Regions from separate parts of the Aquimarina sp. 2-A2 genome, predicted to be linked through region 2. Evidence: riboswitches for the same ligand, from Rfam matches in the RefSeq annotation. Region 2 holds a riboswitch; the other holds the start of a gene.
The links. A riboswitch is a leader RNA that binds a small molecule or an ion and turns the genes downstream of it on or off. The one in region 2 is predicted to bind S-adenosylmethionine.
Positions count from the first base shown of each region.

Region 1 (11,935 bases), on a different contig from region 2:
AAATGACTTAGCCGAATTACTAGTAGAGATTAACGTGAACTAAACAAAGATTAACTATAATTAAGAGAGTGCACTAATCAATAATGTCTCTAATGTCCACACCCATGTAGTCTGCAATTTTTTGGATTCTAGCAAAATCCTTGGCCAAATCCTTTTGTTTAACCACATAATCACCTGCTTGCGGACTCACCCCAAGAGTTTTAGAAATCCCATATACGGTTTTAGTGCCTTTACTTTTTTTTAAAAGCCGCTTTAACTTCTTATTAATCATATTACAAAGGTAAATAATAAAAAATACTATTCAAATAAATTTTTATTAAAAAAATACTTGATTAATCAAATAAAACTTGTATATTCGTTTTGAACAAATCATAAATCTTACAACCATGAAACTCTTACTAACTATTAGTATTTCAATTTTTTTAATCACAAGTAGTTTTGCGAATTCTTTTGAATCAACTTTCAATGAGAAAAAGAAAAAAACAGAAAAAAGCGAAGCAAAAGCGAGTAGTAAAGAATCCAATAATTTTCACACTGTTAAGCGATGGAAAATTACTATTACGTATACCAATGGTGATATTCTTGTAAAAAGTATTTCCGTTAAAGGCAATTCTAAAGTGAGTGCAATGGAAACAGCATTTTCAGAAGCTGAAAACTATCTGAAACGTCTTGATAATGTTGAAGGGTATAGTGTAGCACCCCTTGCAAACAATGAATTTTTCCTGTTAGCAGAGAAGTAGCATAACTACATATCGTATATGTTTAGCGGAGGTTATAACGACTTCCGCTTTTTTTATTTAAAATAATTCAATTACTTTAAAATTCTGCATTGCAATTTTTGTTGTGACTTGTTTCACATCTTTAACGAGCATTTTGGTGATTTGCTCATCATTTTTGTTGAGTAGAGTCATTTCCATCATATAACCGATTTTTTCATGAGTCAACCTATCGAATGTCACATTATTTTTAAGTAGTTTATTAAGTCCACTTAGGTAGTCATTGTAGTTAAATGTCACTTCTGGAGCAAACCAAGCTAACATTTTTGAGGCCTCAGCGTTGATAACATATTCAAAACATAAATAACCATTGATCTCTCTTTCTTTCCCAGTTTTAGTAATAGCGAATCTATCATCCTTGTTTTCTTGTTTTTTAGATTTTATCAGGACATTTTCCATCCAGGATAGCGATTGTATTTGTGCTGTATTTTGTTTTGTATCCAGAAGAATGAGTGCCTTATTATCAAAATCTGTTATCATAGCCGTATTACTTTCTTCGAAGTCGTTCAAAACTTCCATCTTCCCATAGTGTTGAGTGAATAGCATTGGTTTACTTTTCTTCTTTTTTAAATCTGTAATCTCAATGATGACTTTTGTCGTAAATAAATAGGTATTCTTGATGGTCGGTTTTTCTGCATTGATGATATTGTTTAATATGGTTTGTTGGCCGGATTTGCTGGTGTTCTCATTTATTGAGTCATCATTTCCTGGGGAAGATTTTTTGTTCTTCTTGTTTTCAAAATTATATAGACTATCAATGGCTTGGTTAATGCTATGTTCTGCCTTTTCTTCCGTCTTCTGCTCGAGAGTTCCTTTAACTTTTTTGACTAACCTTTTTAAAATCTGAGCTTCTCCGTTAGATGTTCCAATAATCAAAAAGAAGAAAACTGTAATAAATATGGACCTTTTCATTTTTCTAGTTTTATAATATACATTTCTAATGCTAATTAAAAACAATAAATGTCTCTGAACCAGGGGTGAAAAACTGTAAATCAACCGGAAAAAACTCCTTTAACACTATATGAATTTTCCTAATTTGTTTAGTTCTTCAATAAAAACACAAGTAATTTTAACGGACTCTTAGGATCTGTAATATCAAATTCTTCAAATTATATGACTAATTTGCATGCAACTAAATAGCTAATATCATGGATTATGTTCTTCTAGCACTGAAACTTATAGTATCATTGAGTATTTTAAATGTTTGGCTTATTCAGTATAATAAGCCAACGCGATGGAGAGGAGGAGATGCTAAAACGATTGTACAAGAATTTCATGTATATGGTCTACCTACGTGGTTCTGTTATCTGATAGGTATTTTAAAAGTAGGATTAGCAATTTTATTACTACTATCAATATGGTATATTCAACTTGCGCAACCTTCCGCTTTGGGGTTATCGGTTTTACTTATTGGGTCTATAATCATGCATTTAAAAATTAAAGATCCTTTATATAAATCATTACCGGCCTTTGTTTTTTTATGTTTAAGTTTAATAATCGCATTTTATCCTTTTTAAACATTCATCACTTCAGCCAACTCAAAATATTTATAACATAGATAAATATTTAAGATACAAAAGAATAAGGCTGGGGTAGATTGTGCAAACGTATCTTTTATTTTTAGTCTTACTCCGAAGCCAAGTAACATTAACAATGATAGACCTCCTGCAGCGATTGATGCTAACAAAGGAAAATTGTAATACCATGAAATCCCTAACACCAATCCTCCAAATATCTGAAGAATTCCTGTAACCACTCGGTAGGGGGCCAAACCGAATCTAATAAATTCCAACTTCATAGAAGCTGAGGCTATGCAAGTAATTCCGTAGAAAATAAAAGCTATTGAATTAAAAATTGTTAAGCTATTTAGGATTGTCATAATTGGCAGTCTGTAAGATAGTATTTCTTCACAACGAATATACCTTAAATCTTAGGTAAACTTAGTACGACTACTTAAATGATTCGTTTATTTAAGTTTTAAATTTTCTGAATAAAGGATTTTCCCTGTTTTTATCCCATAATTACCCCCTCAATAAATAGGTTTTTAAACATACCAATTACCGTTAATAAACTATTGATATTCAATTCGTTAATTTATAAGTTAGTTTTTTTGAAATGAGAAGTAACAAATAAGTTGAACAATTAAAATAGTTGATTATGAAAAGTAATGGAACTACTCATAGTGCAGTATACGATGAAGCTGTATATGAAGAATCCTATGATGGAGTAGAAAATTTTTCTGATGATGCGTATAGTGATATACAAACTGACGAAAACGAGGAAGCGAGTGCTACTGATTATCAAGAAGTAAGCAATGAATCAGATACCATACACACAGAAGATGTTGATAGTGAGGATTCCTTTGAAGGCGGTGATACCTCGGATAACGAAGAAGCTACGTTAGAAGCTACTCAAAGTAATGAGACTTTAGAGCAAATAAGTGGGTATGATTATTCTGTAACCGAATTAGAGCAGGAAAACGATCAAGCACTTCAGGAAACAAAACCTCTGGACGCATATTACGCGAGCTATGGTGATCCCGATATGGTAGCACTTATGCGAACAGAAAGCGGACAGAAAATGCTAGAGGAAGTCGTTATTGGGAAGGATGACCGTAAACGAATCACTCAAACTAAAAAGTATCCTTGGCGTACCATTTGTTCTTTACGAATTACAGCAAAAGACGGTACGAATTGGATAGGCACAGGATTTTTAATTGGTCCACGGACCGTAATAACTGCGGGCCATGTGGTGTATATGCATAATCATGGTGGTTGGGCTAAGAAAATAGAAGTCATTCCCGGTAGAAATGGATCCAGTAAGCCCTTTGGTTCCTGTTCATCCAGTCATCTGCATTCGGTAAAGGGTTGGACAAAGAGTAAAAAGAGAATTATGGATTACGGTGCCATAATACTGCCCAAAAACTGCAAGTATGGTAAGCAACTGGGCTATTTTGGATATGCAAATTATAGCTTTGCAAGTTTACTGGGTCTGAAGGTAAATCTATCGGGATATCCTGGAGACAAACCTAGTGGGACACAATGGTGGCACTGCAGAAAAATAAAATTTGTTACTCCGCGAACACTAGTCTATAATATTGATAGTGCAGGAGGACAAAGCGGCTCGCCTGTTTGGAAGTATAAAAATGGAAAGCGTTATGTGGTAGGTATTCACACAAATGGTTCTTCTTTAGGCAACTCTGCCACTCGGATCACATCTCCTGTTTTTAAAAATCTAAAAAACTGGAAGAATAAGTATAAATAATAAGGAAAGAAAGAGTTGCACTACGTAACTCTTTATTTATTAGTAGCATTTTTATTATGCAAATATTGCGAGGAACTATAATGGAACAAGGTTCTCATAAACCTGTATTCGAAGCTATCATACTATTGAATAAAGAAGATTCTTATTCCAAGGATATAGCACAGGTAAGTAATTCTAAAGGACATTTTAAATACCATAACCTATCAATAGGCCACTATACGTTAGGTATTGTTCATGACAAATATAAAAAGAAAAAAATCTCTTTTTTTTATAATGGTGGTACTAAAGAGATTCAGATAATTCTTGAAAAGAAGTGAATATAACCATGAATTAATTTTTTTTTGTAATTTTAGATATGTTAAATTCTTAAAACCAAATTATTATGAAAAATTCGCTAACAAGTATTAAAGGATTAAAAATTTTAGACAAAAAAACGCAATCCATACTAAAAGGTGGATTGCAACAAGCCAATCGTTGCCCAAGAGGTTGCTATGATTACTATTTTCTAGATGCTGATGGAAGTCGATGCGCCGTTCCAAATAATAATGGAGGTGTTTGTTACGGAACCGTGCAAAATGATCAGTGTTGTATTTAAACTTTAGTTTTAAGCTTTTTGAAATTTAAACTACGCATTTAAAATCATCTTTTGGCAATGTAGCATATCCTACTCGTCTAAAGATGATTTTTCATTTATACCTTCTAAGCAAATCATTTATGTCTTTAAAATCTTTTTGTTCTTGACTTAGGTTAGGAAGGGTGTTAAACTTACATTAAAGTAAGAATAATCCCTTGGTTCATCGAAGAATTCAGCTAATTTGAATCAAAAAATATTATGAGCACAATTAAAGCCTACGGGGCAGATACAAAGGACAGCGATCTTAAGTCAATGACTATAGAGCGTAGAGAAACTAAAAAAAATGATGTCAAAATAAAAATTACGTATTGTGGAGTATGCCACAGCGATATTCACACGGTTCAAAATGATTGGGGTAATTCTAAATACCCTGTAGTACCAGGGCACGAAATTATAGGTCGTGTTGAAGAAGTTGGCTCCGATGTGAAGAATTTTAAGGAAGGAGATCTTGTGGGTGTCGGTTGCATGGTAGACTCATGTCAGGATTGTAGTGCATGTAATGATGATCTTGAACAATTCTGCGAAGAAGGGATGGTTGGTACGTATAATGGAAAAGACAAACATTTGGGCGGTCATACCTATGGAGGCTATTCCGAAATGATAGTGGTCGATGAAAAATTCGTATTAAGTATTCCTGACAATTTAGATGAAAAAGCAGTCGCTCCCTTATTATGTGCAGGAATTACTACATATTCACCTTTAAATCACTGGAAAGTCAAAAAAGGTGACAAAGTAGGTGTAATTGGTCTTGGAGGCTTAGGACATATGGGAATCAAATTTGCACATGCGTTAGGAGCTAAGGTGGTAATGATTACCACATCTCCGGGTAAAGAAAAAGATGCCAAACGTTTAGGTGCAGACGAAGTGTTGATTTCTAAAAATGATGAGGACATGAAAAAACATGCCAATTCGTTTGATTTTCTATTAAATACAGTACCTGTCAAACATGATATCAACCCATATTTACAATTATTAAAGAGAGATTCAACTATGGTGATGGTAGGTGCTATAGAACCATTGGAACCTATGCACGGCGGTAGTTTAGTGATGGGAAGAAAACGTGTAGCAGGATCTCTAATTGGCGGAATTAAAGAAACTCAAGAAATGTTGGATTTCTGTGGCAAGCATAACATTACCAGTGATATCGAAGTAATTGACATAGATACTATCAATACTGCTTACGACAGAGTTAAAAACTCAGATGTGAAATATCGTTTTGTAATAGATATGGAATCACTTAAAAATTAAAATATATCAAAATATACTTAAAAACATTATTTGTTAATTAATGTATATTTTGTTATTCTGAAAAAGCACTCTTACGGAGTGCTTTTTTGATTTTTATGACTCATCAATTGTTCAATGATCAAAGAAGATTGCAATCAGTCGTAGCTTCAAAATTATTGCACTGAATGAACAATATATAACGTCTCGTTAAAGATAAGATAAGCTTTCTTAATTTCTATTTTAATGCCTTAGTATTTCTTATTTTAGAGTGCCTAAGTAGAAATCATCTATTTACTAATATTTTATACACATACTTACAAAACACACTATTAATATGATCCTTTTTTAAAGGATATAAACTAAAAAAAAAATACAATGGAAAGTGAAACAATGACTAAAGGGTTTGCAACAATTAACCCATCAACAGAACAAGAAATAGCAAATTATAATTACATGACAGATGAGGAGGTGGAGAATGCTATCCAAAATTGTCATGAAGCCTTCTTAGACTGGCGTCATGAATCCTTAGAAAAAAGAGGAGAAATTATAAAAAAAATTGGGGAAGGACTAAAGAAACACCGCTCAGAGTTTGCAGAACTCATGACTCAAGAAATGGGTAAGTTGATAAAACAAGGCGGACAAGAAATAGATTTGTGTGCGGCTATTTGTGATTATACTGCTGAGCAAGGTGCCAAAGAGCTTAAGGATGATATGAGAGAATTGCCGGATGGTGGTAAAGGTATTGTGTCGTATGCTCCAATTGGAGTTATTTACGGAATTCAACCGTGGAATTTCCCGGCCTATCAAGCAGTTCGTTATACTATAGCTAATCTAATGGCAGGTAATGGTGTACTACTGAAACATGCCGCTAATGTGACAGGATCAGGCTTATTGCTTCAAAAAATTTATGAAGAAGCAGGGTTACCAAAAGATCTGTTCACCGTGTTGATAATTGATCATGATCAATCAGATAAAGTTATAGAAAATAAATTAGTACGCGGGGTGACATTGACCGGTAGTGATGGAGCAGGTAAAATTATTGGCGAAAAAGCAGGTAAAGCACTTAAAAAAACAGTTTTAGAATTAGGAAGTAATGATGCCTATATAGTTTTAGACGATGCTGATGTGGAGCTCGCTGCCAAAACGTGTGTAAATGGTAGAATATATAATAATGGTGAAACGTGTGTTGCTGCAAAACGATTTATTGTAGTTGATAAGGTTTATGAAGAATTCAAAAACGCATTTGTGGACAGAATGAAACAAGTGAAAGCTGGAGATCCTACCAGTGATACATCTGATCTTGGACCAATGGCACGCAAAGATTTATTAGAAAAATTACATGATCAGGTGCAAGAAAGTATTGAAAATGGGGCAGAAGTATTGACAGGAGGAAAGCCCCAGGATGGAAAAGGATATTATTATCCTGCAACCGTATTGGGTAATGTCAAACCGGGGCAACCGGCTTATGATGATGAATTGTTTGGACCTGTGGCATCCTTAATTCATGCAAAAGATAATGAAGATGCGATGCGAATTGCCAATGATAGCCGTTATGGACTTGGTGGCGGAATTTTCTCTAAGGATGAGGAAAAGGCAATTAATTTGGCCAAAAATCATTTTGATACTGGTATGGTCTTCATTAATTCGTTTGGTTTAGCACAGCCTAATATGCCTTTTGGTGGTGTAAAGGATTCAGGATATGGCCGTGAGCATGGTGGCTTTGGAATTAAAGAATTCACAAACGCAAAAGCTGTAATGGTATTAAATAAATAATACTACAAAATGGTAGACAAACTAAAATCCACATCATATTTTAATGGTGTGGATTTTAATTTAGATAACCTTTATTTTTTCCTGTTTCTCAAATATATCCAACTTATCGTAAATACAAAAAGCAATAGCAAATACCATGTATTAGCAATCAAATCTATGTAATCAATAGAACCTTTGGCAAAACTTAATATCATTAATACTTGAGCCCCATAAGGTAGTAATCCTTGCACAATACACGCAAAAATGTCCAGAATTGATGCGGTTTGTTTGTTATCCAGACAATACTCATCATTAATTTTTTTTGCTATTGGTCCAGTGATAATAATAGATACTGTGTTATTCGCAATTGCAGAATTAACCGTACCGACTAATGTTGCAATTCCGAACTGAGCAGTTCTTTTATTTTTAATAAAACTATCTACTTTCTCTAAAATATAAGTTATGCCTCCGTTGAGTGTCACCAAGGCTGCTAGTCCTCCTGTAAGCATAGATAATAAGAAAATTTCTGTCATACTGGTAAAGCCTTGATAACTAATTTTGGTAAACTCAAGAATGGTAAAATCTTGATATACAAGTCCTATAAGACCAGTGATAACTATACCTAATAAGAGAACAACAAACACATTAATTCCAATAACGGATAGCAGGATTACTACCAGATAAGGTATGATTTTTATGAAAGAATATGATTCTCCTGTAATCACAGACGTTGTGTTAACAGATAACCCTTTAAAAAATAAAATCGTAATAGTAATAATAGCTGCAGGTAATGCTATCTTAATATTTTCTTTGAACTTATCACTCATTTTACAGCCCAAGGACTGCGTTGCTGCAATCGTTGTATCGGATATAACGGATAAATTATCTCCAAACATCGAACCCCCAAGCAAGGATCCACATAGTATCGGTAATGAAACCCCGCTTTTGTCAGCGATCCCAACAACAATTGGAGCGAGTGCCACAATAGCTCCTACAGATGTCCCGGTAGAAATAGAAAGAAAGGAGGCTATGATAAAAACACCTAAATAGATGTATTCGATTGCAATATAATTGAGTCCCATATTCACTATATCATCCACACTTCCTGTAGCTTTTGTTACTGTAGCAAAGGCACCTGCAAGCAAATAAATAATACACATAGTCATTATTTTAGAATCCCCACATCCTTTTAAGAAGGCCGCTACTTTAGTATCTATACTTTGTTTAAAGAGGAAAAACGCTACAATTATTCCCAAACAAACTGCAATGGGGGAGGGTAATGCATAAAAATCATTTTGATAAATACCTACTCCGAGAAAAGTGAAAACAAAAACGAATAATGGAAGTAACGCTTTAAAGTTACCAGACTGGCTAACAGATTGTGTCATTAAATTAGTTTTAAAGAAAACAAAAGGAGATAAGACACAGAGAGAGAAGATGCAGTTAACATTTTTTCCAATCAAATTGGCTTATCGATAGTAGCACCTTGCTCGTTATTGCAGGTTGCTATCTCTTTTGAGATTCTTGATAATTAAGCCGCGAAAATATGAAATTATTTGCTAGTACATAGCAGAAAGTAAGAAATATATAGTGATAAAAGCAGTACGTGTTTGTATCTGTTTGACATAAAGAGTTTTGTGATAATAACGATATCATGTCTATGTTTTTGATGAATTCAAATGAATAGGGTGCTAGCAAATTTTTGCAAATTTTTACTTTTATTCACCATTCATTGCTAAAAACAAGCAGCTTACCATAAAAAAAGTGTAGTTTCGCGCCTGCAATAAAAATGCCTGGTTATGAAGCGAATAAAAGAATACAAAAAGTTGTTTACTGTTGAAAAGGAAATTAATTTAAAAGATCTTAAAAAAACCTATAGAAATCTAGTAAAAGAGTGGCATCCTGACAAATTTCAAGAAGGAGATCCTCAAAAGGAGATGGCAGAATTAAAAAGCCGTCAAATCATTGATGGATATCACTTTTTAGTAAGCATTGCTCCAGAAACGATAGCTGCTAACCTGGACGCCTATAAAGTTACAACTACTGCTTCCGGTATTGCTGATTACCAGCATAAAGGTATGGTGTTAGAAATTACATTTTTGGACGGAACAACTTACGAGTATTTTGGCGTAACCAAATCGATATACATCAAAATGATAAACTCTGATAAGCTTTACCGTTTTGCTAAACGAAATATTTTCAATTCCTATCTCTATAGAAAATCAAAAAAAACGCTTCAGGAAGCTTAATATAATCGTTTCTTACTTATATAATTAAGACTTTTTATCAAAGCTTATTTATTTTTCATACATTCAATTCATGTCAACACAATTTTCAGCCTTAGGTATAGCTTCGTCACTTCAAAAAAGTTTAACGGAGCAAAATATTACCATTCCGACAGATATTCAAAAACAAACCATCCCTATTCTTCTTAATCAAACAGAAGACTTTGTTGGATTGGCAAAAACCGGAACAGGTAAAACAGCAGCCTTTGGTTTACCTTTATTACAGCTAATTGATAAAGAAAATACTTCGATTCAAGCGGTCATAATTGCTCCGACACGTGAATTAGGACAGCAAATACATGCGAACCTTGAAGTTTTTGCCAAGTATTTGCCAGAAGTGTCTGTAATTTCAATTTGCGGAGGTACCCCCATCAAACCTCAAATCGAACGTCTAAAGCAGCCAACACATATTGTCGTAGCTACACCCGGTCGTTTGATTGATTTGATAAAAAGAAAAGCCATTTCCATCAGCAATGCCAATTATTTGGTTTTGGATGAAGCCGACGAAATGGTAACATCCTTAAAAGATGGACTGGATGAAATTGTAAAAGCGCTTCCAAATAAAAGAAGAACACTCCTTTTTACGGCAACGATGCCGGGAACGATCAAGCAGTTAATCCAAAATTACATGTCTAAACATGTTGTGCAAGTGGAATCTGATATGGAGACCACAGGTCATCAAGGGATTGATCATCAATATGTAGTTGTAGAACCCATTGAGAAGTTAGATGTTTTAATGCATTTTCTGACAATTCAGGGAGGGAAACGCGGAATCATTTTCTGTAAGACAAAGGCTGCGGTCAATAAACTAGCTAAAAACCTTGCAATAAACAAGTTTTCATCCGGTGCCTTGCACGGGAGTTTATCACAGCCGATTCGTGATCGCATTATGGATCAGTTTAGAGAAGGACATATTCAAATTTTGGTGGCAACAGATTTGGCTGCAAGAGGAATTGATGTAAAAGAAATCGAATATGTTGTAAACTATCATTTACCCGATGTATATGAAGTTTATGTACACCGTAGCGGTAGAACAGCAAGAGCAGGAGCCAAGGGATTTTCTCTAACAGTGATTCAGAAGGAAGAGGAACATGAAATTCAGGATTTTGAGGATGAGCTGGGTATTTCTTTTGTAAAATACAGTAAAGCAAAACCTGAGGATCTGGCAGAGAACAATGCACTGTTGTGGGCTAGGAAGGTGTTTAAAACAAAACCAAATAGAGAAATTTCCACTTCTTTGAAAGATGGAATCCACACTATTTTTCACCATTTAACCAAGGAAGAGTTAGTTGATAAAGTTTTAGCTAATTATTTAGAACAAAATGCTACCGTTTTACCTAATTTAGAGAAACAAAAGAGTAAAAAGAAGTCCAGACACTAGTCATCAAAATATAGTTATGTCCAATAGCAAAAGATCTCAAACCGATATTCTTCAAAAATTAAACATTCAGCAGTTAAACCCTATGCAAGAGGAGGCTACTGCTGTCATTAAAAAAACTGATAACGTAGTTTTATTGTCGCCTACGGGAACGGGTAAGACCTTGGCTTTTTTATTACCTACAATAGCTCTTTTAGACGAGGATTGTGAAGATGTTCAGGTCTTGATATTGGTTCCTTCCCGAGAACTTGCCATACAAATAGAACAAGTTGTTAGAGATATGGGATCCGGATATAAAGTAAATGCGGTGTATGGTGGACGATCCAGCTCCAAAGATAAAATTGAATTAAAACATGCTCCGGCGATTTTGATCGGTACGCCAGGTAGGGTAGCGGATCATTTAAGACAGGAACGTTTTTCTACTAAGCGTATAAAAACATTAATTTTAGACGAATTTGATAAATCTCTGGAGGTTGGCTTTGAAACCGAAATGAAACAGATTATCAAGGAATTACCTCATGTTTCTAAACGCATCTTGACCTCTGCAACACAGGGAGTGAGTATCCCCAATTTTGTCAAATTAGATAGTCCTAAGACTATCAATTATTTGGATGGATCA
Region 1 is NZ_JBJKFI010000002.1:77,032-88,966, forward strand. It holds gene ACJRPK_RS05705 (hypothetical protein) at 74-271, opposite strand; gene ACJRPK_RS05710 (hypothetical protein) at 387-740, shown strand; gene ACJRPK_RS05715 (hypothetical protein) at 798-1,688, opposite strand; gene ACJRPK_RS05720 (DoxX family protein) at 1,925-2,293, shown strand; gene ACJRPK_RS05725 (hypothetical protein) at 2,290-2,574, opposite strand; gene ACJRPK_RS05730 (trypsin-like serine peptidase) at 2,934-4,040, shown strand; gene ACJRPK_RS05735 (hypothetical protein) at 4,097-4,357, shown strand; gene ACJRPK_RS05740 (hypothetical protein) at 4,423-4,635, shown strand; gene ACJRPK_RS05745 (NAD(P)-dependent alcohol dehydrogenase) at 4,873-5,922, shown strand; gene ACJRPK_RS05750 (NAD-dependent succinate-semialdehyde dehydrogenase) at 6,277-7,674, shown strand; gene ACJRPK_RS05755 (Na+/H+ antiporter NhaC family protein) at 7,746-9,041, opposite strand; SAM-I-IV-variant riboswitch at 9,093-9,189, opposite strand; gene ACJRPK_RS05760 (KTSC domain-containing protein) at 9,453-9,902, shown strand; gene ACJRPK_RS05765 (DEAD/DEAH box helicase) at 9,973-11,319, shown strand; gene ACJRPK_RS05770 (DEAD/DEAH box helicase) at 11,336-11,935, shown strand, end outside.
Region 1: another riboswitch for S-adenosylmethionine. It lies ahead of ACJRPK_RS05755 (Na+/H+ antiporter NhaC family protein); the one in region 2 lies ahead of ACJRPK_RS15680 (O-acetylhomoserine aminocarboxypropyltransferase/cysteine synthase family protein).

Region 2 (11,935 bases):
CTCGACAATAACTCCAAGTCTACAATATCAACCCCTGGATTCGTGGGTGTTTCAGCATATAACACCTTGGTGTTGGGCTGAATTAAGGTTTCTATCTCATCTACCTGATCAATAGTATAATAGCTAGTTTCAATATTCCATTTTGGAAAATATTTAGTAAACAAGGTATGTGTAGATCCAAAAACAGATCGACAAGAGACAATATGATCCCCACTACTTAGTAATGCTGCGAACGTCGAAAAAACGGCTGACATGCCCGTTGCAAAAGCAAAACCATCTTCAGCACCTTCTAACTGACACATTTTTGCCACAAACTCTGAAGTATTTGGGTTGCTAAAACGACTATAAAGGTTACGCTCTTTTTCTTCGGCAAATGCTGCACGCATTTCTTCAGAATCTTCAAAAACGAATCCCGACGTTAAATAGAGCGGTGTCGAATGTTCAGAAAATTGTGTTTTTTCATTCTGTATACGCACTGCCTGGGTTTCAAAATTGTCATATTTTAGTTTCATACTTCCTTCTTATTGAGCACTGTTTTATATATTATTTTAGCTGTTGGTTCCAGCGTTTTAGAAACTGAACAATATTTATCAAAAGATAATTGAGCTGCTCGCTTTGCTTTTTCAGGATCAATATCGCCTTCAAGAAAAACAGTCACTGTAATTTTTTTGAAGGGAGACGCTCCCCCAATTTTTTCTCTTGCCCCCTCGACCTCGGCGCTATAGGATGTGATATCTTGTCGTTGTTTTTTAAGAATAGAAATCACATCGATCGCACTACATCCTGCAACCCCCATTAGCACATATTCCATCGGACTTGGTGCTAGATCATGCCCTCCTGTTTCTGTCTTGTTATCGATGTAGGTTACATGTCCTCTTTCATTACGCAATTCAAAGTGATAATCTTCATTTAATCGTTTCAGTTGTATTTTCATATGTTTAAATTTTATAGGGAGTAGTACCCAGATGTATAGTTATTGTGAACATCAAAGTTACTCTTTATTATCCTCTTTCTGCCAATCGTAAGATGTCACCAAATACACCTCTGGCAGTGACAGAGGCTCCTGCACCCGCCCCCTGAATTACAATCGGTTGATCACCATAAGATTCTGTGAATATCTCAAAGATAGAATCTGAGCCTTTTACTTGTCCCAAAGCACTCTGCACGGGTACTGATACTAGTTTAACTTCTAAAATTCCTTTTTCTCGAGATAAATCCCCATGCAATTCTCCTACATACCGTAATACATGCTCCTTCTTTTGATCATTTTTAATTTTTGCAAATTCTGCATCGAGTGTATGTAAGTTAGAGAGGAAATCTAAAACCTCACCACCTCGCAACGATTCCGGAATCAAATTCTCAATTAAAACTTCATCAAGTTCATTGTGCAAATCCAACTCTCTGGCTAATATTAAAAGTTTACGCCCTACATCATTACCAGATAAATCTTCTCTCGGATCGGGTTCTGTAAAACCGTTATCGATTGCCTCTTGTAATACTGTACTAAAAGATTTATCCTGACTTGAATATGTATTAAACAGATAACTAAGTGATCCGGAAAAAACACCTTTAATTCTCGTGATATTCTCACCTGAAAGATGTAATAATTTAAGGGTATCTATTAAAGGAAGTCCGGCGCCTACATTCGTTTCATACCGATATTGTTTTTGATTTTCTTCTAAAATCTGCCTTAACTTTCTATAAGAATCAAAGCTTAGGGTGTTAGCTATTTTATTAGAAGACACTAAATCAAACCCATTGCAGACGAGTTGTTCATAATGATTTGTAAAAATTTTGCTTGCTGTATTGTCAATCGCAATCAAATTCGCCAAGTGATGCTTCTTAGCATACTCAATGACATCCGTTACGCTATAGCTCCTTCCATCGTTCTTTATTCGTGTTTTCCAGTTTTCTTCAATTCCATGTTTATCAAGCACTATTTTCGTTGAATTTGCAATGGCTATAATATTTAGACTAATCCCTTTTCGCTTTTGGATTTCCTTTGTAGAGCCTAATATTTGATTAATTAACGCTCCCCCAACCAATCCATGTCCGAATATTGCAAGGTTAATCTTTTTAGCCACCCCAAAAATTTCGCTATGCATTACATTTAACGCTTTATGCAACTCATTGCTTTTGACAACTAAACTTACTGTCGAGCCAGCTAGAGTATTACTAAATAATAAAGGTGTAATTTGATTTTTGATTAATGCTGTATAGGGTTTATGAAAGGTACTAAGTTGTTGTCCAATAATCGAAATAACTGAAACATCTTTTTCAACAGTGATTTTATGGACATCCCGTTTATAAAAATCACTCTCAAACTCTTTTTCCAATACTGTTGCTGCCTGATGGGCTTTATTTGTTTTTACAGCAAATCCAATACTACGTTCTGAAGAGCCCTGAGACACCAAACTCACACTAATATTTTCGGCTGCCAAGACTTTAAAAATTCTTGCATCCACTCCAACTTTATGGAGCAATCCTCGACCCTCGAGATTTATCAATGTCATATCTTCAATTACTGAAAGTGTCTTGATACCGGTATTACTTTGAGCAGCCGTTATTAAGGTCCCCTTATTTGAAGGGTCAAAAGTGTTTAATATTCGTAAAGGAATACTCTTATTAAGCAGCGGTATGATCGTCTTTGCATGAAGAATGTCTGTTCCAAAAGAGGCTAGCTCATTGGCCTCTGCAAAGGATAATTGATCGATCTGTTGCGCATCAGCAACAAGCTCGGGATTTGCAGTATAAATTCCGCTAACATGTGTATAATTTTGAAGCTCTTCTGCATCCAGATAATTTGCCAACAAGGAAGCGGTGTAATTGCTTCCATTCCTACCCAAGGTAGTCGTGTCATTATTCACACTAGAAGCAATAAAACCAGTTACAACATTAACCGTTGTCCCATTATACTGCTTAAAATGTTGGAGGACATTGCTTTTCGAAATTGCATCCAATGGTTGCGCTTCACCAAACCTTGCATCTGTTTTTATTAAGAGTCGGCTATCCGTATAATTTGCATTAATTGCTCTCTCCTTAAGTAAAAAGGTCACCGTCTTTGCGGAAATCACCTCTCCCAGTGACAATACCTGATCTTTTATACGCTCACTATAATCTCCTAAGAGTTGAACCCCATCGAAAATTCTTTGCAGTAACTGAAAATCTTCTACCAGCAACTCTTCATCTAAAATGATATTTTGATATGTTTTAAAACATTCCCAGTCATTTTTATAATCATCCCCTTTTACTGCCTTATCAAGAATTTTTTCTAACTCATTGGTTGCATTTCCCCTACCCGACAGAACCACCGCGATTTGCTCCTTTTTATGAGCACATTCGGCAATAATCGAAAGTACCGCATTGATACCTTCACCGTTTGCTAAGGATTTTCCTCCAAATTTTAAAATTTTCATTATTTAATCTTTAAATATTGTATTCAGGCAAGCACTCAATTGTTCAAACTCTATAAGAAAAGCATCGTGTCCATGAATTGAATCTATAATATGATGTGTAATGTTTTTATTCAACGACCTCAATCTTTCTACCGTTTCTACATCCTCCTCCAGTGTAAAAAACACATCCGAATTGATGCTTACTATGTGTATATCACTTGTAAGATTGCTTACAGAAGCTTCAAAATCATCGGTCCCCTTTGTTATATCAATAGATGATAAAATGTAATTTAACATTTTGTAAGAAGCCAAACCGAAACGTGATTTTAATCTTTCTCCATGATGAAATAACCAGCTATCTACCGTATACTTTCGTTTACTTTCCGTGTTATTTTTAGAAAATTTAGCTTTCATCGATGCCGGTGTTCTGTAAAGCGTCATGGCATGTAATCGGGCGTCATGAACGGGATTTGCAGAATTCAGTAAAATCTGCTCTTGTATGGTGCAGTTCGCCTTTAACCAGTTGGTTGCTTTCCAATCAGTTGCTATGGGGATCAGATTCTTAATTAAATCCGGTTGCAACACAGCTAATTCCCACGCGATTCCCCCGCCTACAGAGCCTCCGATAAGTGCAAATAACTCAGATACTTCCAAAATTTGTAATCCCTTCAAAAAAATAGAAGCGATATCACGTGCTGTAAGGACTTTATAGTTAAGAAAGATATCAGAGTTTCCTTCTAGATAACCGTTTCCTGGTATATTAAATGCCAGAACTGTAAATCGATCGGTGTCAATGCACTTTTTGGAACCTACAAAATCGTTCCACCATCCGTCAAATCCGCACACTGTGCTATTTCCGGTTAGCGCATGATTCACCATTACTACCGGAGCGGTATGCAATGGTTTTCCAAATATTTGATACGAAAGATTAAATCCGGGCAATATGATTCCTTTGGACGTTTTATAACCTTCAATTGTAACCTTGTTCAATTTAACGCTTGTTATTTGATCTACTCCACTCATCCTGATCGCTGAAACTTTTTTAAATACTCACTTTTAATTTTCCAAAAGCGACTTTAAGATCTTGTTTAAGATCCTCTATATCCTCTAAACCTATCGATAAACGAATCAAATCTTTGGTTACCCCTGTAGTTTTTTGTTGCTCTTCATCCAACTGTTGATGCGTAGTGCTTGCCGGGTGAATGATCAGCGATTTGGAATCTCCAATATTTGCAAGTAATGAGAAAACTTGTGTTTCATTAGCTATAACCTTAGCCGCTTCAAACCCGCCTCTACTACCAAAAGTGATAATACCACTTTGACCCTTTGGCAAATACGTTTGGGATAGCTTGTAAAACTTGTTATTTGGCAACCCAGGATAATTAACCCAAGCCACTTCATCTTGCTCTTGTAACCATTGTGCCAGTTCTAGTGCATTTTGACTATGTTTCTGTATACGTATAGATAAAGTTTCAAGTCCTTGAAGAATTTGAAATGCATTAAACGGGCTCAACGCAGCGCCATGATCCCGCAACCCTTCTATACGTGCTTTTGCAATAAATGCAGCGCTACCCAAGACTTCGTGATACACCAATCCGTGATATCCTTTTGACGGCTCTGTAAACTCAGGAAATCTACCGCTCGCCCAATCGAATGTCCCTGCATCGATAATTGCCCCACCAAGAGAAGTCCCATTGCCACTTATATACTTTGTTAGCGAATGAATTACAATATTTGCTCCGTGTTCAATGGGATTCAATAATGCCGGAGTTGCTACAGTATTATCCACAATAAATGGAATCTTAGCCTGACTGGTCACCTCTCCGATCGCTTTGAGATCTAAAACGTCCAGTTTTGGATTCCCCAAGGATTCCACAAATACCACACGTGTATTCTCCTGAATAGCTGCTTCAAAATTTTCTGCTTCTGAAGGATCTACAAATGTCGTTGTGATACCGAATCTTGGCAAGGTGACATTTAACAAGTTATAAGTGCCTCCATATAAACTATTTGAAGCAACAATATGGTCTCCGGATTTTAACAAGGTTAATAATGTTGTACTGATTGCAGCTGTCCCCGATGAAGTAACTACGGCACCAATGCCTCCCTCGAGTGCAGCTAATCGTTTTTCTAAGATATCATTGGTAGGATTATTCAATCTGGTATAAATAAATCCCGGTTCACTAAGGTTAAATAAGTTGGCCGCGTGATCGGAATCCTTAAAAACGTATGAGGTAGTTTGATAAATAGGTACTGCTCTTGTACCTCCGTTGGATACTACATCATGTCCTGCATGTAGCGCTTGGGTTGAAAAATTTTGTGTACTCATGATTTTCTAACTTTTAAATTTTTTAGTTTAGGCATATGCCAAAATAACAAGGACAATATTTTCATCTTTAGACTGTGCACGGTCTAACTGAAAAAATGTCAAAAAAAATTCAAATACAATCAACACTCTTAAAAGTGTGAACGCGTAGAAAATTAAAAAGAAAGGAAAATCAATTACCAGAAAAGTAATTGTTTCGTGTTATCTATTCCAAAACACATTAACTGCTTGGATAGAATTTAGCACCTTCTTTACGAATAAAGGGTTGCTAAGGTTTCATAGGGTCTATTCCCTCCACCTTTCTTGATAACTTACTAAGTATGTATAAGAAACTTATGGCAAAGCTAGTAATTATTTTTATATATGAGATATCAGTAACCACATTTTATTTTTACAATACCTTTATAAAAATTAATGATACGTTAAATACTTTTGGGTCTAATCATTTTTCATAACTTTGCCCGAATTATTAGCAGGGAAAGATTTGACTGATTGCAACCCTAACAAGCCAAACAATTTGGCTACACTGTATTACAGAGTATAAAATGCTAAAGCAGTTATCAACCTAAGATTTGTTGATATGTGTTTTTGAGCAATCGTTTCAAGATCTTCCCATTAAACAATTATAAATGGCATATTTATTTACCTCAGAAAGTGTTTCTGAAGGACACCCAGATAAGGTTGCTGATCAAATCAGTGATGCATTATTAGACAATTTTTTAGCTTTTGATGAAAATTCAAAGGTGGCTTGTGAAACTTTGGTTACTACTGGTCAAGTAGTGTTAGCCGGAGAAGTAAAATCACAAACCTATCTGGATGTACAACAAATTGCTAGAGAAGTAATCAATAAAATTGGATATACTAAAGGTGCATATCAATTTAGTGGTGATTCCTGCGGAGTAATATCTTTAATTCATGAACAATCTCAGGACATAAATCAAGGTGTTGATCGAGAATCTAAAGAAGAGCAAGGAGCTGGTGATCAAGGGATGATGTTTGGATATGCTACCAAAGAAACTGCTAATTATATGCCTTTGGCACTTGATATTTCACACAAAATACTTATCGAATTAGCACAATTACGAAGAGAAGGCAAAGATATTTCATATTTACGCCCTGATTCTAAAAGTCAGGTTACCATAGAATATAGCGATGATAATATACCTCAACGTATTGTAGCTATTGTAGTCTCTACGCAACATGATGACTTTGACAGGAATGATGATGCTATGCTTGCGACTATTAAGGAGGATATTATAAAGATTTTGATTCCGCGTGTTAAAAAACAATTACCGGAATATGTGCAAGCATTATTTAATGATGAAATCACCTATCATATCAATCCAACCGGAAAATTCGTTATAGGCGGACCTCACGGGGATACCGGTTTGACTGGACGTAAAATTATAGTAGATACCTATGGTGGTAAAGGAGCACATGGTGGAGGCGCCTTTTCTGGAAAAGATCCAAGCAAAGTAGATCGATCTGCAGCCTATGCTGCCAGACATATTGCCAAAAATCTTGTCGCTGCTGGCGTAGCTAACGAAATTTTGGTGCAAGTTTCTTATGCTATCGGTGTTGTAGAACCAACCTCGATTTTTGTAGATACTTATGGTACTAGTGCTTTAGACCTTACAGATGGTCAAATCGCAGCACAGGTTAAAGATATTTTTGACATGCGCCCTGCTGCTATTGAAACACGCTTAAAACTACGTAATCCAATTTATACGGAGACGGCTGCCTACGGTCATATGGGTAAAGAACCTCAAATTATCACCAAGGTATTTGAAAGCCCGTATTCTGGTAGAATTGAAAAAGAGGTTGAACTATTTACATGGGAAAAACTAGACTATGTAGACCATGTTAAGAAAGCGTTTAAGCTCAACTAGTTCTAAGCCGATTCTGATAAAATTAAGAAAATCTTAGTTATTACAAAAGCTGTAATACGTTGACAATTTGTAACTTGCCACGTTTTACAGCTTTTTATATAGCCTTAAACCAAAATTATGAAGAATCTATTATTTTATGCGTTTTTGATTATGTGCTTCTCTTCAAATTTTGCCCAAAATATTCAAAATGAATTCTCTGTCATAAAAACTGTGGATTCCCAAATTCAAGCAGAAAATTTTGAAATTTCATCCACCACATCCAATTCTATCCTGTTATGGACTGAAAATAACTCACGTACAGTGCAAGCTCCCATTTCTGATGAAGCTTGGAAAATGACACTGCAAAGAATAAAACAGTCTAAAGAAAGATTTATGCAGGATAAGAGCAAGAGTATTAGCATACGTATATTAGACACCATTATTCTTCCCATTCCTGAAGCTTCTCAAGAATCTAGATTATCCGGATGGTAATCAAACACTACTGATTTCCCTATCTGGTAATACCACCGAAATTTAAAAGCACACCTCAAGTTTCAATAACTTTAACACGCATTAAGATTAGCGTTAAACTACCGCTAAACTTGAATAGCAGATTTTTATCTACATTCGAATAACCGTAACTTTAGTAAAAAGAAAAATCACGCTCATTTGATTTATTTGAGCCAAAAAAAACTAGTGTTATGAATATAAAAGACAAAGTAATTATTATTACCGGTGCATCAAGTGGTATTGGTGAAGCAACAGCTATTAAACTAGCTAAAGAAGGTGCAAAAGTTGTATTGACTGCCAGACGAGAAGATCGACTAAAGGAATTAAAAAATAAGATTGAAGAAAATGGTCATGAAGCTTTAGTTATTACCGGGGATGTAACAAATAAAGATGATTATAAAAAAATCGTGGATGAAACATTGAAGCATTATAACACTATTGATGTTATTGTAAACAATGCCGGCTTGATGCCATTATCCTATATTAAGAATTTACATACCGATGAATGGGATAAAATGATAGACGTAAATATAAAAGGAGTTACTAATGGAGTGGCTGCGGTCTTACCCACTATGATGAAACAAAAAAGTGGACATATAGTTAATCTATCATCAAGCGCCGGTCGCAAATATTATCCAGGTGGAGCGGTTTACTGTGCTACAAAGGCTGCTGTCAAAATGTTCTCTGAGGGATTGCGGCAAGAATTAGCGCCTAAATACGGAATTAATGTAACCTCAATAGAGCCGGGATTTGTAGATACCGAACTTACTGATACTATCACAGATGAAGAGATTAAGGAAAAATTAGCTCCAATGATTAAAAAGGTAACTACCCTTGAACCCGAAGATATTGCTGAAGCCATCCACTATGCCATTGCACAACCTAAACGTGCCAATATCAACGATGTGTATATCATGCCTACAGAACAAGAGAGCTAATATAGCATAAACTAAATGTTTTAAATCCGTAGCTTAATTTTTAACCTACGGATTTTTCATTTTTTATCCTGCTGTAAATTAAATATCCTACAAATAATAGAACGCTAATTATAGAGATCCATAACAAAACTATTTTGAGCTGATCCATATAGCCCCCGGTAATAGCAATTAGAATAACAAGTGGGGTTATCCCTATCAAAGTTGCTCCTATAAATTTTGGGTAACTGATATCTATGATACCCGCCACAAAACTAATGGCATCATTAGACAAAAAAGGGTTCAATCGTGTTACAATTACAGCCCAAAACCCATAGTTGGCAATAAACTTTTCAATCTTCTCTTCAGTAGCAGTTCCCAATACGGCTGAAGTAATGAATTTTGCAAAGTATTTACCAATATAAAAACCAACCGTGGATGCTATACTAACTGACACATATATAAGGACGCTACCCCATAACGGTCCGTAAGCGATTACTGAAACTATCATCAACGCAAGTGAAGGTATTACGATCAAGAACATTTGCAAAATCATTGCTACAATTAAGATAATAGGTCCCCAACAACCAAATGTAGCTATCCATGAATTTATGTCATCACTGTTACCACTGGATAAAACGCTCCAAGCCTCATCAAAGAATTTAGTAACCTCAGGTATAAAAATATAAGAACCTACCACAATGCATGCAACAATAAATGTTACCAACTTGGTCAAATGTTTTTTAAACATATTTCAAACTTCGTAGAAAATTCTGAACAAACATGAACCTCAATAAACTTTCACCAGCATTTTTCCTTTATTCTTACCATCAAACAAATCGAGAAATGCTTGCGGAATTTGGTCAAATCCTTCTACTATGGTTTCAGAAAACGTTATTTTTCCTTCGTTTAACCAGGTTGACAATTGACTGATTGCCGGGCCGAACTCTTTTACAAAATCTCTAACAGTGAATCCTTGCATACGTACACTCTTTTTTATCAGAGTACCTTCGTGCCGAGGCCCAGTTGGTGTTTCGCTTTCATTATAAATTGAAATAGCGCCACAGTTAATAACTCTACCGTACTTATTGATATTATTCATTACCGCATCAAGAATTTCTCCTCCCACATTATCAAAGTATACATCTATACCATCAGGACAATGTTTTGCAAGTGCTTTAGACATGTCCTGGGTTGTTTTATAATTGATACCCTCATCAAAACCAAATTTACCCTTTATGGTGTTAATCTTTTCATCACTTCCTGCGATACCAATAACATTACAACCTTTAATTTTACCGATTTGTCCAACGATACTTCCCACAGCTCCTGATGCGCCGGATACCACCAAGGTTTCTCCTTCTTTCAAATTACCTATTTTTTCTAATCCGAGATAGGCTGTTATACCAGTAAGCCCCAAAACACCCAAATATGCGCTTAAGGGCGCAGTGTCTTTATTTACCTTATTTAAACCTTTACCAGATGAAGTTTGATATTGTTTCCATTGAAGCATCCCATTCACGAAGTCACCTTTCTCAAAATTGGAATTATTAGATTCAATCACTTCAGCAACTATCCCGGACTCTACCGGTTCATCGAGTTTAAAGGGTTCTATATAAGATTTTGCATCTCGCATTCTCCCTCTCAAATATGGATCTACAGAAACATACTTAGCTTTTAAAAGCAATTCCCCTTCTTTCGGAGCTGGTTTTTCTTCTTCAATGAAAGCGAAATCAGATGTGGAGGGACGTCCTTCAGGTCTGTTTTTTAATAATATAGTCTTATTCATTTGTACATTTTTTTATAAAGTTAGTGGATTGTTATTTAAGTAAAAATTAATCCAGTACGCTTTGTTTCGTTTTTCAGAAAACATTAACGGTTGGGGCTTTACAAGATTCTTCTCATGAAACAACACAAAACATACGTTTCATATTTTATTATAGTTTTAACCTTTGACCCATAAGAATTTAGAGGTCTTTAACGTCTTATACATTTTGCAATAAGTACCTTTAAATTTATATTTAAAACGAAATGTTATGCATCATTTAGATACTTTATCACAGCAAATGAATTCCTTAAAGGAAGAGGGTTATACAATCGAATTCGATTTAAAAAATAATAAAATATTGGATCACAAATCTGATAAAAGTTATACTATAGATGAGTTCGATGTAGTACAAACATTTAGATTTGAAGGTGCTAGTAACCCTGCAGATAATTCAATTTTATACGCTATAAAAACTACTACTGGTGACAAAGGGGTGCTTTTGGGAGCATATGGAGCAGATGGTGAAGAGGTATCTAAAGAGATGATTGATAAATTACGCGCAATAAATTCCTAAAGATTTTCAGTAAAATTAGTCAAAGTGTTAATATCAGTAAGGATGCAATGTATTTTTTCATTGTGTCCTTTTTATTTACTTAAAAAGTTTTATGCTCCTGTAGATTTTCTTTGAAGTGAAAAAGTAATTTTTTCAAACTAAGGAAATCCATTATATTTACGATTTTACAAAACAAACGATCCTTTGCTAAACCCCATAAATAAAAATCTATGCATGTTGCAATAGCCGGAAATATCGGTGCAGGAAAAACGACTCTAACCAAACTTTTGGCCAAACATTATAAATGGGAAGCTCAGTTTGAGGATGTTTTAGAAAATCCATATTTAGAGGATTTCTATAATAAAATGGAGCGGTGGTCATTTAATCTTCAAATTTATTTTTTAAATAGTAGATTTCGTCAAATATTAGAAATCCGAGAAACCGGTAAAGATATCGTCCAGGATAGAACTATTTATGAAGACGCCTATATATTCGCTCCCAATTTACACGCTATGGGATTGATGACAAATCGCGACTTCGAAAATTATAAATCACTATTTAATTTAATGGAAAGCGTGGTTGAAGGACCTAATCTTTTAAT
Region 2 is NZ_JBJKFI010000007.1:168,290-180,224, forward strand. It holds gene ACJRPK_RS15660 (trans-sulfuration enzyme family protein) at 1-512, opposite strand, end outside; gene ACJRPK_RS15665 (OsmC family protein) at 509-934, opposite strand; gene thrA (bifunctional aspartate kinase/homoserine dehydrogenase I) at 1,002-3,416, opposite strand; gene ACJRPK_RS15675 (alpha/beta fold hydrolase) at 3,420-4,418, opposite strand; gene ACJRPK_RS15680 (O-acetylhomoserine aminocarboxypropyltransferase/cysteine synthase family protein) at 4,438-5,724, opposite strand; SAM riboswitch class I at 5,920-6,034, opposite strand; gene metK (methionine adenosyltransferase) at 6,351-7,610, shown strand; gene ACJRPK_RS15690 (hypothetical protein) at 7,728-8,081, shown strand; gene ACJRPK_RS15695 (SDR family oxidoreductase) at 8,291-9,037, shown strand; gene ACJRPK_RS15700 (TVP38/TMEM64 family protein) at 9,078-9,764, opposite strand; gene ACJRPK_RS15705 (NADP-dependent oxidoreductase) at 9,804-10,802, opposite strand; gene ACJRPK_RS15710 (phosphoribosylpyrophosphate synthetase) at 11,050-11,355, shown strand; gene ACJRPK_RS15715 (deoxynucleoside kinase) at 11,565-11,935, shown strand, end outside.